Regions from separate parts of the Dietzia psychralcaliphila genome, predicted to be linked through region 2. Evidence: predicted binding sites of a transcription regulator. Region 2 holds the regulator's gene; the other holds the start of a gene.

Region 1 (5,362 bases), 680 kb from region 2:
CGACATCCTTCCCGGGTACATCCGCACCGACATCAACCGGTCGGTCAAGACGTCGCTGATGACCGAGTTCGACGAGGGGGTCGACGCCCTGGTCAAGACGATCGACGCCGAGCCCACCCGTGCGCTCGTCCCGGCCAAGCCCTGGAAGGCGATCGGCCCGTTGCTGACGCTGCTGCCAGAGAAGGTCAGCCGCAGGTTCGTCTGACCGGGGCTCCCGGCCCGCCCTGGACGGGAGGGTGGATCGGGAGAGTGGGTCAGAAGGGCGGCGGATCGAGGATGTCGTCGAGCAGGGCCCGGACGTCCAGCTCCACTTTGCTGGTGACGGGTGCGTTGCGCTGCCACCAGCGGCTGTGAGCGGCGGGTCGGGTGTCGTCCGGTCCGGTGGCCGGGCCTGTGGCGGTGCCGGTGGTGCGGGCGCGTTCGGTGTTCAGGCGGCTGGCACGGCGGGTCCAGTAGGTGGGCTCCGAGCGGGTGTCACCGCTCGTGGTGGTCGGGTCCGGGTTGCGCTGTTGTTGTCTGTCCCAGGCGCGGGATTCGTTGCGGGCGTGTTCGCGGCGGTAGGCCCCGAGCGGCCCGGATGGTCGGGTCATCATGGTGGCCCCGTCAGGCGTGATGACGGTGAGGCTGCCATCGGGTTGCAGGTCGTAGATCCAGTCGGAGAACGTCTTGAACCGGTGATGTCGTCGACACAGACACATCAGGTTGCACTCTTCGGTGGGCCCGCCCCGTGCGGGGTCGGCGTGGTCGAAGGGCCGGACGTGATCGATGTCGCAGTCATCGGCCGGTACGGCGCAGCCGGGATGGCGACAGGTGCCGTCGCGCAGCCTGATGCGGCGGGCCAACTCGGCGCTCGGCCGGTACTTCAGGGCGCGGCGGGCGTCGTCGGCCGCGCCGACACGGGGGTCGACCTTCTCGAAGCTGGCCCCGTCGCTGGTGACCAGCATGTCCAGCAGTGCCTGCAGCGCGGCCTGGCCGGTACGGGTGAACTCCACCTGCGCCCCACAGTCATCACCGGTGCCGTCGCCGGCGCCGTCACCGCTGTTGCCGGGTGCGATGACGGTGACCTTGGGCCGCAGTGGCGCCGGCGGCTGGCCCGGGCTTCCGGGGTGGAGGCTGTCGCCGCACACCAGGGACAACAGGGCATCGGCGCGGCGTTCGGCCTTGGAGTAGTGGCAGCCCAGGTCCGGGGGCGTCTCGCCGGCGGCCTCAGCTGCGGCGGCGTGTGCGGCGGCCGCGTCGGCGTCGGCGGCGGCGTGTTCGGCAGCGCGTTGGTCGATCGCTTCGGCCAGGACGGCGGCTTCTTCGGTGGCCAGGGTGGCCGACAGCGTTGACATGCCGTCGGCACCCTTGTTGATGCGCACGCCGCGAGCGCGACTGGCGTCCTCTTTGCGGCGGCGGATGCCGTCGGCGTCGTAGCGAGCGATGATCGAGTCCACCGCATCGCGTATCGCCTGTGCTCCGAGGCGTTCGCCGGCTTCCGACGCGGCCAGGTAGTCGTCGACCACTCCCTGTTGCACCAGCGGAAGGACTTCGGGGTCGACGGTGGCCATCTGGCGGGCCAGCAGTTCCGCGGCCCGCTGGTCCATCCGCCCCGCGGCCAGGGCTGCGAGGATCGCGGGGTAGCGCTGGTGCAGGTCTGCGGCGAAGGAGACCATGGATTCTGCGCGCAGCGTGGAGACGGCCATCGCCGCCACCACATACCCGGTGGCCACGTCGAACGGGTCGACCACCGAATGGCCGGGCCGCGATTCATGGCCGGCGCCGGCTTCGTCGCGGCGCACGCACTCTCGCAGTAGTTCGTAGCAGGCCGACAGTCGTTGAGCGGAGGCACGATTCTCCGCCGCCCATCCGGCACGAGCCGCTGCGGTCAGGCCGGTCAACGGATCGACTGCAGAGGTGCCGTCAGCAGAGGTGCCGTCAACAGAGTCACCGCCGCTCTCGTTCATGCCCCACCTCCGCGCGCTGGTACCACTGACAACAAGTCGAACTTGTGTTCTATGATACGCACACACATTCGAACACGCAATAGCTAGTTGGTGACCGCGCAGCCGCGTGACCGCGCAGCCGCGCAGCCGCGTGACCGCGTGACCGCGTGTCCGCCACTGCCGGCGGACGAGCGGCCAGGTGTGACGCCGGGAGCGGCCAGGTGTGACGCCAGGAGCGGCCCGTGTGATGCCCGGCTAGGTCGAGACGCGGGGTTCGGGGCCCACCACGTCGAAGAGCATCGCCGTGAACTGGCCGTGGGTCTCGATCTTCTGACGGTGGAGACGGAGTCGGCGGGGCAGCAGGGGGCGCCCGGAACCGAGGACGACCGGGCACTGGTGGACCCACACCTGGTCCAGTAGGCCGTGGTCGGCGAACTGGCCGGCGAGGTCACCGCCCCCGACTATCCAGACGTCCTTGCCGTCGGCGGCGTCTACGAGGAGTGGGTGCAGGTCGGTCACGTCACCGGAGAAGAACTCGACGCCCTCGACAGGGGCGGGATCGCGGTGGGTGACGATCCAGCTCGGCTCCGTGTACGGCCAGACGAACGGTGTGCCGTCCTTGGTCAGGTCGCGGCGGACCCATTCGAAGGTGTTGATGCCGCAGACGATCGATCCGACGCCGGCGTAGAAGCGGTCGAAATGGAGATCGGGTAGGGAGGGATCCGGCTCGGTCGGCGTGTAGCCCGCGGGATCGGCGTCACCGGAGGTCGCGAACAGCCAGGAGAGGCTCTCCTCGTCGTCGGCGATGTACCCGTCCAGGCTGGTGGCGGTGCAGAAGATCGTGGCCATGGTCAAGAATCGCACGACACCGTGACCCCGCGCGAGGGGTGACGGGCCTGGTGCGAGAAGGGGGAGCGGGTCAGCGGCGGCCGCGTGCCTCGCGGTAGATCTCGACGAGTGAATCCGTCGAGGAATCGAAGCCGTCCCCGGGGTGCTTCTCCGCGGTCAGGGCCCTCAGTAGCTCACCGGCCTGCGCCTTGCCCAGCTCGACCCCCCACTGGTCGAAAGCGTTGATGCCCAGCACGGCGGCCTGGACGAACACCACGTGCTCGTAGAGCGCGATGAGCTGCCCGAGCACTCCGGGCGAGAGCGACGGCGCGAGGATCGTGGTGGACGGCCGGTTCCCGGGCATCACCTTGTGCGGCGCGATCGCGGGGTCGACGCCCTCCGCGAGCACCTCGTCCTCCGTCTTGCCGAACGCCAGCACACGGGACTGCGCGAACAGGTTGGCCACGAGCATGTCGTGCATCGATCCGCCGCCGTCGGCAGTGGGCAGATCCGCGACCGGACGGGCGACGCCGATGAAGTCCACCGGGACGAGCTGGGTGCCCTGGTGCAGGAGCTGGAAGAAGGCGTGCTGGCCGTTGGTGCCGGGTTCGCCCCAGTAGACCTCGCCGGTGGGGTAGGAGACGTCGGAGCCGTCGAGTCGCACCGACTTGCCGAGGGACTCCATGGTGAGTTGCTGCAGGTAGGCGGGGAATCGTAGGAGGCCCTGGGCGTACGGGATCACGGCCTTGGACTGAGCCCCGAGGAAGCAGGTGTACCAGATGCCGAGCAGGGCCATGAGAACCGGCGCGTTGTGCTCGGGGGCCTCGGTGGCGAAGTGCAGGTCCATGGTGTGGAAACCCTCGAGCAGCTCCACGAACGCCGGCGGGCCCACCGTGATCATCACCGACAGGCCGATCGCCGACGACACCGAGTACCGGCCCCCGACCCAGTCCCAGAACTCGAACATGTTGTCCGCCGCGATCCCGAAGTCGGCCACCTTCTCGGTGGCGGTGGACACCGCCACGAAGTGGGAGGCGATCGCCTCCTCCGACCCCAGGGTCTCGACGAAGTGCCGCCGCGCCGCGTGGGCGTTGGCCATGGTCTCCTGCGTGGTGAAGGTCTTGGAGGCGACGACCACCAGGGTGGTCGCGGGGTCGATCTCCGCGAGCACGGTCGAGAGGTCTGCGGGGTCCACGTTGGAGACGTAGCGCGCGGTGATACCGGCGGTCTGCAGATGGTGCAGTGCCCTGTCGACCATCACGGGCCCCAGGTCGGAGCCACCGATGCCGATGTTGACCACCGTGTCGATCCGCGCCCCCGTGTGCCCCGTCCACTCACCGGAACGGACGCAGTCGGCGAAGTCGGCCATGCGGGTGAGTACCGCGTGGACGTCGGCCACCACGTCGCGCCCGTCGACGACGAGCTCGGCCTCCGCCGGGAGACGGAGCGCGGTGTGGAGGACGGATCGGTCCTCGGTGGTGTTGATGCGGTCGCCCCGGAACATCGCGGCCCGCTGCGCCGGCAACTTCGCGGCGTGGGCCAGGTCGGTCAGGGCGGTCATGACGTCATCGGTGACCAGGTGCTTGGACAGATCGACGTGCAGATCGCCTGCGGTGACGGACATCCGCCGACCCCGCTCCGGGTCGGCGGCGAACAGTTCGCGGAGGGTCACCTCACCGATCGCCGGTACGAGGTTCTCGATCGCCGTCCACTGCCGTGTGGTGCTGATGTCCGTCATCACTGCTCCTGCCCAGAGTTGCCGCCCGGGGATCGCCCGCCGTCTGTCTGCGAGGTTAGTCGGGAATACGGGGGCCCCGCCGCCCGTTTCAGACACGTGACCCCCATGATTCATCCGGAACCGTCCGTGTCAGCCCAGGCCGAACGGCTGGTCGAGCTGGGAGTGCCGGAGCTCGGCGGGATCACCGCCGGGCAACTCCGAGAGCACGCGGCCGCACTCCGAGGAGCTGCGCTCCCGGCTGATCCGGGCGCGGGCCGGCCGGTGCTCGCCGTCCATCCGTCTTTTGTGTCCACCGCCCGACTCACGCCCCTGCTGAGCCGCGGGGGGAGAGCCGGCTTCGTCGTCGTCGACATGTCCGACCTGGACGAGTTCACACCCACCGACGACGTCCGCCTGCCGGACGCCCCGCTCTATCTGGTGGGGGACGTGACACGCGACGACGACATGCTGGGCTGGACGCCGACCGACGCCCACGCCGAGCTCGCCCGACGGGGCCGGACCCCCCTCACGATCTCCGAGGGGGTGAGCTGGTTACTCCAGGAGCCCGAGATGCTTGAGCCCGGGAAGTGCTTCATGTGCATCGGTTCGCGCAAGCGGAAGACCGACGGTGGGCTGGATTCCCGGACTCCCGCGCTGTGGATCAGTGGCGGGACGGGCCGCGACGGCCGGGAGAACAGGGGCGCACCGAAGCTGGGTTGGTGCTGGGCGAACAACCACCACACGTGGCTCGGGTTCGCCTCCGCGGCCGGCCGCGTCTGTCGGGACTCAGCCCAGGCGGCCACGGCCGAGGCGTAGGAGCATGCCCGCGAGGGTCTGTCCCTCCTGGCCGAGTGAGGAGAAGCGCTCGTAGACCTTGAGCTCGCGGGTGTGG
Region 2 (5,362 bases):
GGCTCAGGCCCGAGCAGATCCGCACCTCGGACGCCGCTCCGGCCGCCTCCGCGTTCCCTCCCTTCTGGAGGCAGGGAGAGCGGAGTTTCGAGCTCAGGTACGCGTTCGACCCGGGTGTCGATTCCGACGGCATCACCGTGCGGATCCCTCTCCCCCAGCTGTCCTCGGTCGCCACGTCCGGCTTCGAATGGCTCGTCCCCGGTCTCCGTGAAGAGCTCTACACCGAGATGCTCCGGACACTGCCCAAGTACCTGCGACGTCTGTGTTCCCCGCCTGCCGAGTACGCCGCCCTCGTGGCCGGTGATCTCACCCCACGTTCGGCACCTCTGCCGGTGGCGCTCGCCGCGGCTCTCTCGGCGCGGATCGGGACGACCGTGGAACCACGCGAGTTTCACCCGGAGCGACTCCCCGACCATCTGCGGATGCGCTTCGAGGTTGTCGACGGTGACGAGGTGGTGGCGTCCGGAACGGATCTGGGTGCACTGCGCACCCGCCTGGTGGACAAGGTCCGGGCCACTCTCAACTCCCGGCTCGTCCCCGATGACGGTCCGTATCGGGCGTGGACCTCCGCCACGATCGGGGATCTGGCACCCTCGATCACCGGAACGGTCGACGGGGTGGAGGTCACGGTCTACCCGGCCCTGCAGGTGCGGGCCGACGGCATACACCGGATCGCCTGCGCGACAGAGGAGGAGCGACGGGCCGCACAGACCACAGCCGTGCTGACCATGATCTCCGGCGGCCTGGTCTCGGCGACCTCGATAGTCCGGGGCCGTCCGGTCGAACAGCGCCTCGCGCTCACCCAGTATCCCCATGGAGGTGCCGACGGCCTGGTGTCGGATGCATCGTTGGCCGTGTGCGGGCGGATGCTCGCTCAACGCAAGGGAGCCCCCGTGCTCACGGTGGACGACTTCGCCCAGCTGCGTGCGACAGCCGAGTCCGAGGCTCCGGCCGCCGTGACCGCCGCCATCTCCGCCGCCCTGCCGGCGTTGGTGGCCGCCCAGTCGGTCTCAGCCCGTCTGGCGCAGGTGCCCCGGGAGATCGCAGACGACATCAGACCTGCTCTGGACTTCCTCGTCGGCAAGGGGTTCCTCGCGCGTCATCCGGCGGAATTGCTGCCCCAACTCGAGCGACATGTGAGGGCGATCGATCTCAGGCTGGACATGGCGGAGAAGTCACCGTCGAGGTACAGGGATCTCACAGCCCGACTGGAGACGTCCGAGGCAACGGTCGCGGAAGCGACGGCAGCGCTACGCAGACGACCGGGTGGGGCGCGGACCTCTCGGGATCTGCGGTGGCTGCTGGCGGAGTACCGGGTCGGACTCTTCGCGCAATCGCTGGGAACCGCTCGTCCGGTATCCGCCGAGCGGATCGAGAAGGCCGTCGCCGCGGCGCTGTCGCGACGCAACGGGCGGTGAACCCACACACAGCGCATTCGCTGTCAGGCGGAGCGCTGAGCCTCCGCCGGTAGGCGCGCTAGTGCGTGGCGTGCCGCTCACGGAGGGCGATGATCTCGCTCTCGAAATCCGCGGCCGAACTGAATTGCTTGTAGACGGACGCGAAGCGCAGGTAGGCGACCTCGTCGAGATCCTGGAGCGGGCCCAGGATCGCGAGACCGATTTCGTGCGCGGGAACCTCTGACGCCCCGCCCGCCCTGACGGCGTCCTCGACCTGTTGTGCCAGACGCCGGAGAGCGTCTTCCTCCACCGCCCGACCCTGGCACGCGCGTCTGACGCCGCGAACCACCTTGTCGCGGCTGAAGCTCTCGGTGACGCCGCTGCGCTTGAGCACGGTCAACAACGGAGTCTCGAGGGTCGTGAACCGGTGTCCGCATTCAGGGCACTCGCGTCGACGTCTGATCGCCTGCCCTTCGTCGACCGACCGCGAGTCGATCACCCGGGAGTCCTCGTGGTGACATATGGGGCAGTACATTCCAGCTTCGCCATTCGTCGACCGGCTCCGCACGTGTCCGCCGGCAGTAGCCGACAGCGGTACGGGGGCGACGGGTCGCCGTCCCGGGATCATTCTAGAAGGCGATGCCATAGGTCACGCGTAGGCGGGCCCGCCCAGGAGTGCCAGCGCCAGCAGCATCAGGACCCCGAACACGATTCCGCAGACCAACAGAGCCCACGTGGGGACGTCGTCGACCACCGGCGCATTCGTCCGCACTTCGCCGCCGCAGGCTCTGACCTGGTCCGCCGACGCGGGTCGGACGAGCACCCGACGACCGGGTGCCACCGATCGTGTGGACAGCTGACGTCCACGGTCGAGGGTCCGCGTGGTGTGACGGATGTGCGTGTCGCGGCGGGACCGCAGCCCGGACGCGGCGGGCCGGTCGTGGTCGGTCGCGCAGACCTCCGTCCAGTGCATCGACGGACGCGCCTGTGACTGCATCTCCAGAACGGACATGAAAACTCCCAACTCGATATGGTGTGCGAAGTTCGTTCGCACGCCCGTGTGCATTTGTGTGCACATCTGTTCGAACTCGAACCTGACTAGAGTTGTATCACGCGGGTCCGACAGAGTCGACATTCCAGAGGATATTTCTTCGAACACCTGTGTGGCGCGGACGGTCCGCGGGAAGTAGGGTGTACACAGATAGAGACGTCGAACACCCATTCGCCGAAGGGACCCACACATGCCCAAGCCCGACTTCGAGGCCCTGACGCCTCGTCAGAAGAGCGTTCTGTTGCATATCCACGACACGGTCAAGGACCGGGGCTACCCCCCGAGCATCCGCGAGATCGGTGACGCCGTCGGTCTGCAGTCGACCTCCTCTGTCGCACACCAGTTGCGGACACTGGAGAAGAAGGGCTTCCTGACCCGGGATCCTCACAAGCCGCGGGCTGTCGACGTCCACGGCGTCCCGGGGCAGCGGTCCCGGGGACGGCGCGCACCTGCTCAGGAGGAGCCGCGGCCCAGTGGGGCGGTCGAGCCGGTATACGTTCCCGTACTGGGCCGCATCGCGGCCGGCGGGCCGATCCTGGCCGAGCAGGCGGTGGAGGAGGTCTTCCCACTCCCGTCGGATCTGGTGGGTTCCGGCGACCTGTTCATGCTCCGAGTGGTCGGTGAGTCGATGATCGACGCCGCCATCTGTGACGGCGACTACGTGGTGGTACGTCGGCAGAACGTGGCGGACAACGGAGACATCGTGGCGGCGATGATCGACGGGGAGGCAACCGTCAAGACCTTCCGCAGGGACGCGAGCGGGGTGTGGCTCCTGCCCCACAACCCGTCGTTCAGTCCGATTCCCGGGGAGCACGCGACGATCCTGGGGAAGGTCGTCACCGTCTTCCGCAAGCTCTGACCCCGCGCGGAGTCGGTGTCGTCTGACCTCGTGACAGGGTCAGGCGACACCGTCGTGCGAACTGCCGGTGCGGTACTCCCCTAGCTCTCCGGCCACGGAGGAGGGCAGCCGGACCACGATCCGGGTGCCGTCCTGCGTGTGTTGCTCGTCCACCACTGCGCCCTCTGCGTGCACACGGGAGACCACGTCACCCCGGGTGAAGGGGATCTCGAGCGTCACCTGCGTGTCCCCGGAGGCGACAACCCGCATGATCCGTTCGAGGAGCTCGTCGAAGCCTTCTCCCGTCGCCGCCGAGACGAAGACCGCGTCCGGGAGGGCGTGATGTAGTTCGGTCAGCACGACGGGGTCCGCCACATCGATCTTGTTGATCACCACGAGCTCGCGCGGACTCTCAGCGTTCTGTTCCTCGACGACATCGTTGATGACGGTGCGGACGGCCTCGATCTGGCGCAGCGGGAAGGCGTCCGACCCGTCCACCACGTGCAGGAGCAGCTCGGAATCGACGACCTCCTCCAGCGTCGAACGGAAGGCCTCGACGAGCTGCGTCGGGAGGTGTCGGACGAACCCGACGGTGTCGGTGAAGACCACGGTGCGCCCGTCCGGGAGCTCGGCCCGCCGGGTGGTGGGGTCGAGGGTGGCGAACAGCGCGTTCTGGACCAGAACGCCGGCACCGGTGAGGCGGTTGAGCAGACTGGACTTGCCGGCGTTCGTGTACCCGGCGATAGCGATCGAGGGCACCGGGGTGGCGCGCCGGCGGTGCCGCTTGGTGTCCCGGGCCTGCTTCATGCCCTTGATCTCCCGACGCAGCCTGGCCGTGCGCTCCCGGATACGGCGGCGATCCGTCTCGATCTTCGTCTCACCGGGACCGCGGAGACCGACGCCCCCGTTGCTGCCCGCCCGGCCACCCGCCTGCCTGGAGAGTGCCTCGCCCCAGCCGCGTAGGCGCGGCAACATGTACTCCATCTGCGCCAGGGAGACCTGGGCCTTGCCCTCACGGCTGGTCGCGTGTTGGGCGAAGATGTCGAGGATCAACGCGGTGCGGTCGATGACCTTGACGTTGACGACCTTCTCCAGGGCGATCAGCTGACCGGGAGTGAGCTCACCGTCACAAATCACCGTGTCGGCGCCGGTCGCGTCGATCACGTCCTTCAGCGTCTTGGCCTTGCCCGAGCCGATGTAGGTGGCGGCGTCGGGCTTGTCGCGGCGCTGGATCAGCGCATCGCACACCTCCGAGCCGGCCGTCTCGGCGAGCTGGGCCAATTCGGCCATCGCGGCCTCTGCCTGTGCTGCGGATCCCTCGGTCCAGACCCCTACGAGGACGACCCGCTCCAGCCGGAGTTGGCGGTACTCGGCGTCGTTGACGTCCTGGAGCTCGGTCGACAATCCGGCGACGCGGCGCAGCGAGGAGCGCTCCTCGAGCTGGAAGTCGCCGACCGAAGGATCATGGTCTCGTGTGGCCCGGTCAGGGGCGGTGTCATCGGTAGTCATTCACCGGCATCATCTCATAATTCCGATCGCGACGCCTCCGGGCGAGGAGTTGCGCCCGAGCGCCGGAACCACCCCTCAGCGACGATCGCGGAGGGCCCCGTCAGTGCGGAACCGCCCTCGGTCAGGGACACCTCGATCTCTCCCCCGGGCACTTCCACCACCACCTCGCCCATGGCCTCGCCGGCATCGGCGAGGGCGGCGACGGCGGTGGCGACGATTCCCGTACCGCAGGACATCGTCTCCCCTGATCCACGTTCGTGGACTCGCATCGACACCCGCCCGTCGGTGAGCGGTGTGGCGATCTCCACGTTGACCCCCCCGGGGAAGAACCCGGTGTCGTACACCGGGGCTTCGTGCACCGGCAGGTCACGCAGCGCCGCGGCTCCCAACCCCGGGACGATGCATGCGAGGTGGGGGTTGCCCATGTCGACGGCGAGGCCGGCGTACACCCGACCACCCAGGTCGACGGAGGAGACCCCGAGGAGTCCGGGCTCCCCCATGTCGACCCGGACCACGGCGTGGTTCCCGTCGTGCTCGAGGATCTCGGCGGGCCGTGGTCCGGAACGC

What was found. The regulator LexA, encoded in region 2, represses DNA repair genes until DNA is damaged. The targets are predictions, from matches to a motif close to CGAACANNTGTTCG.
Region 1: A6048_RS12205 (HNH endonuclease signature motif containing protein) is a predicted target of LexA. The motif match lies at 1,984-1,997, and genes of this name have one in related genera.

What each region holds. Positions count from the first base shown of each region.
Region 1 is NZ_CP015453.1:2,658,976-2,664,337, reverse strand. It holds gene A6048_RS12210 (SDR family oxidoreductase) at 1-205, shown strand, start outside; gene A6048_RS12205 (HNH endonuclease signature motif containing protein) at 255-1,946, opposite strand; gene A6048_RS12200 (dihydrofolate reductase family protein) at 2,181-2,789, opposite strand; gene pgi (glucose-6-phosphate isomerase) at 2,845-4,491, opposite strand; gene A6048_RS12190 (DUF5701 family protein) at 4,618-5,286, shown strand; gene A6048_RS12185 (chorismate mutase) at 5,257-5,362, opposite strand, start outside.
Region 2 is NZ_CP015453.1:1,982,336-1,987,697, forward strand. It holds gene hrpA (ATP-dependent RNA helicase HrpA) at 1-1,418, shown strand, start outside; gene nrdR (transcriptional regulator NrdR) at 1,477-1,932, opposite strand; gene A6048_RS09075 (hypothetical protein) at 2,047-2,409, opposite strand; gene lexA (transcriptional repressor LexA) at 2,639-3,307, shown strand; gene hflX (GTPase HflX) at 3,347-4,795, opposite strand; gene dapF (diaminopimelate epimerase) at 4,810-5,362, opposite strand, start outside.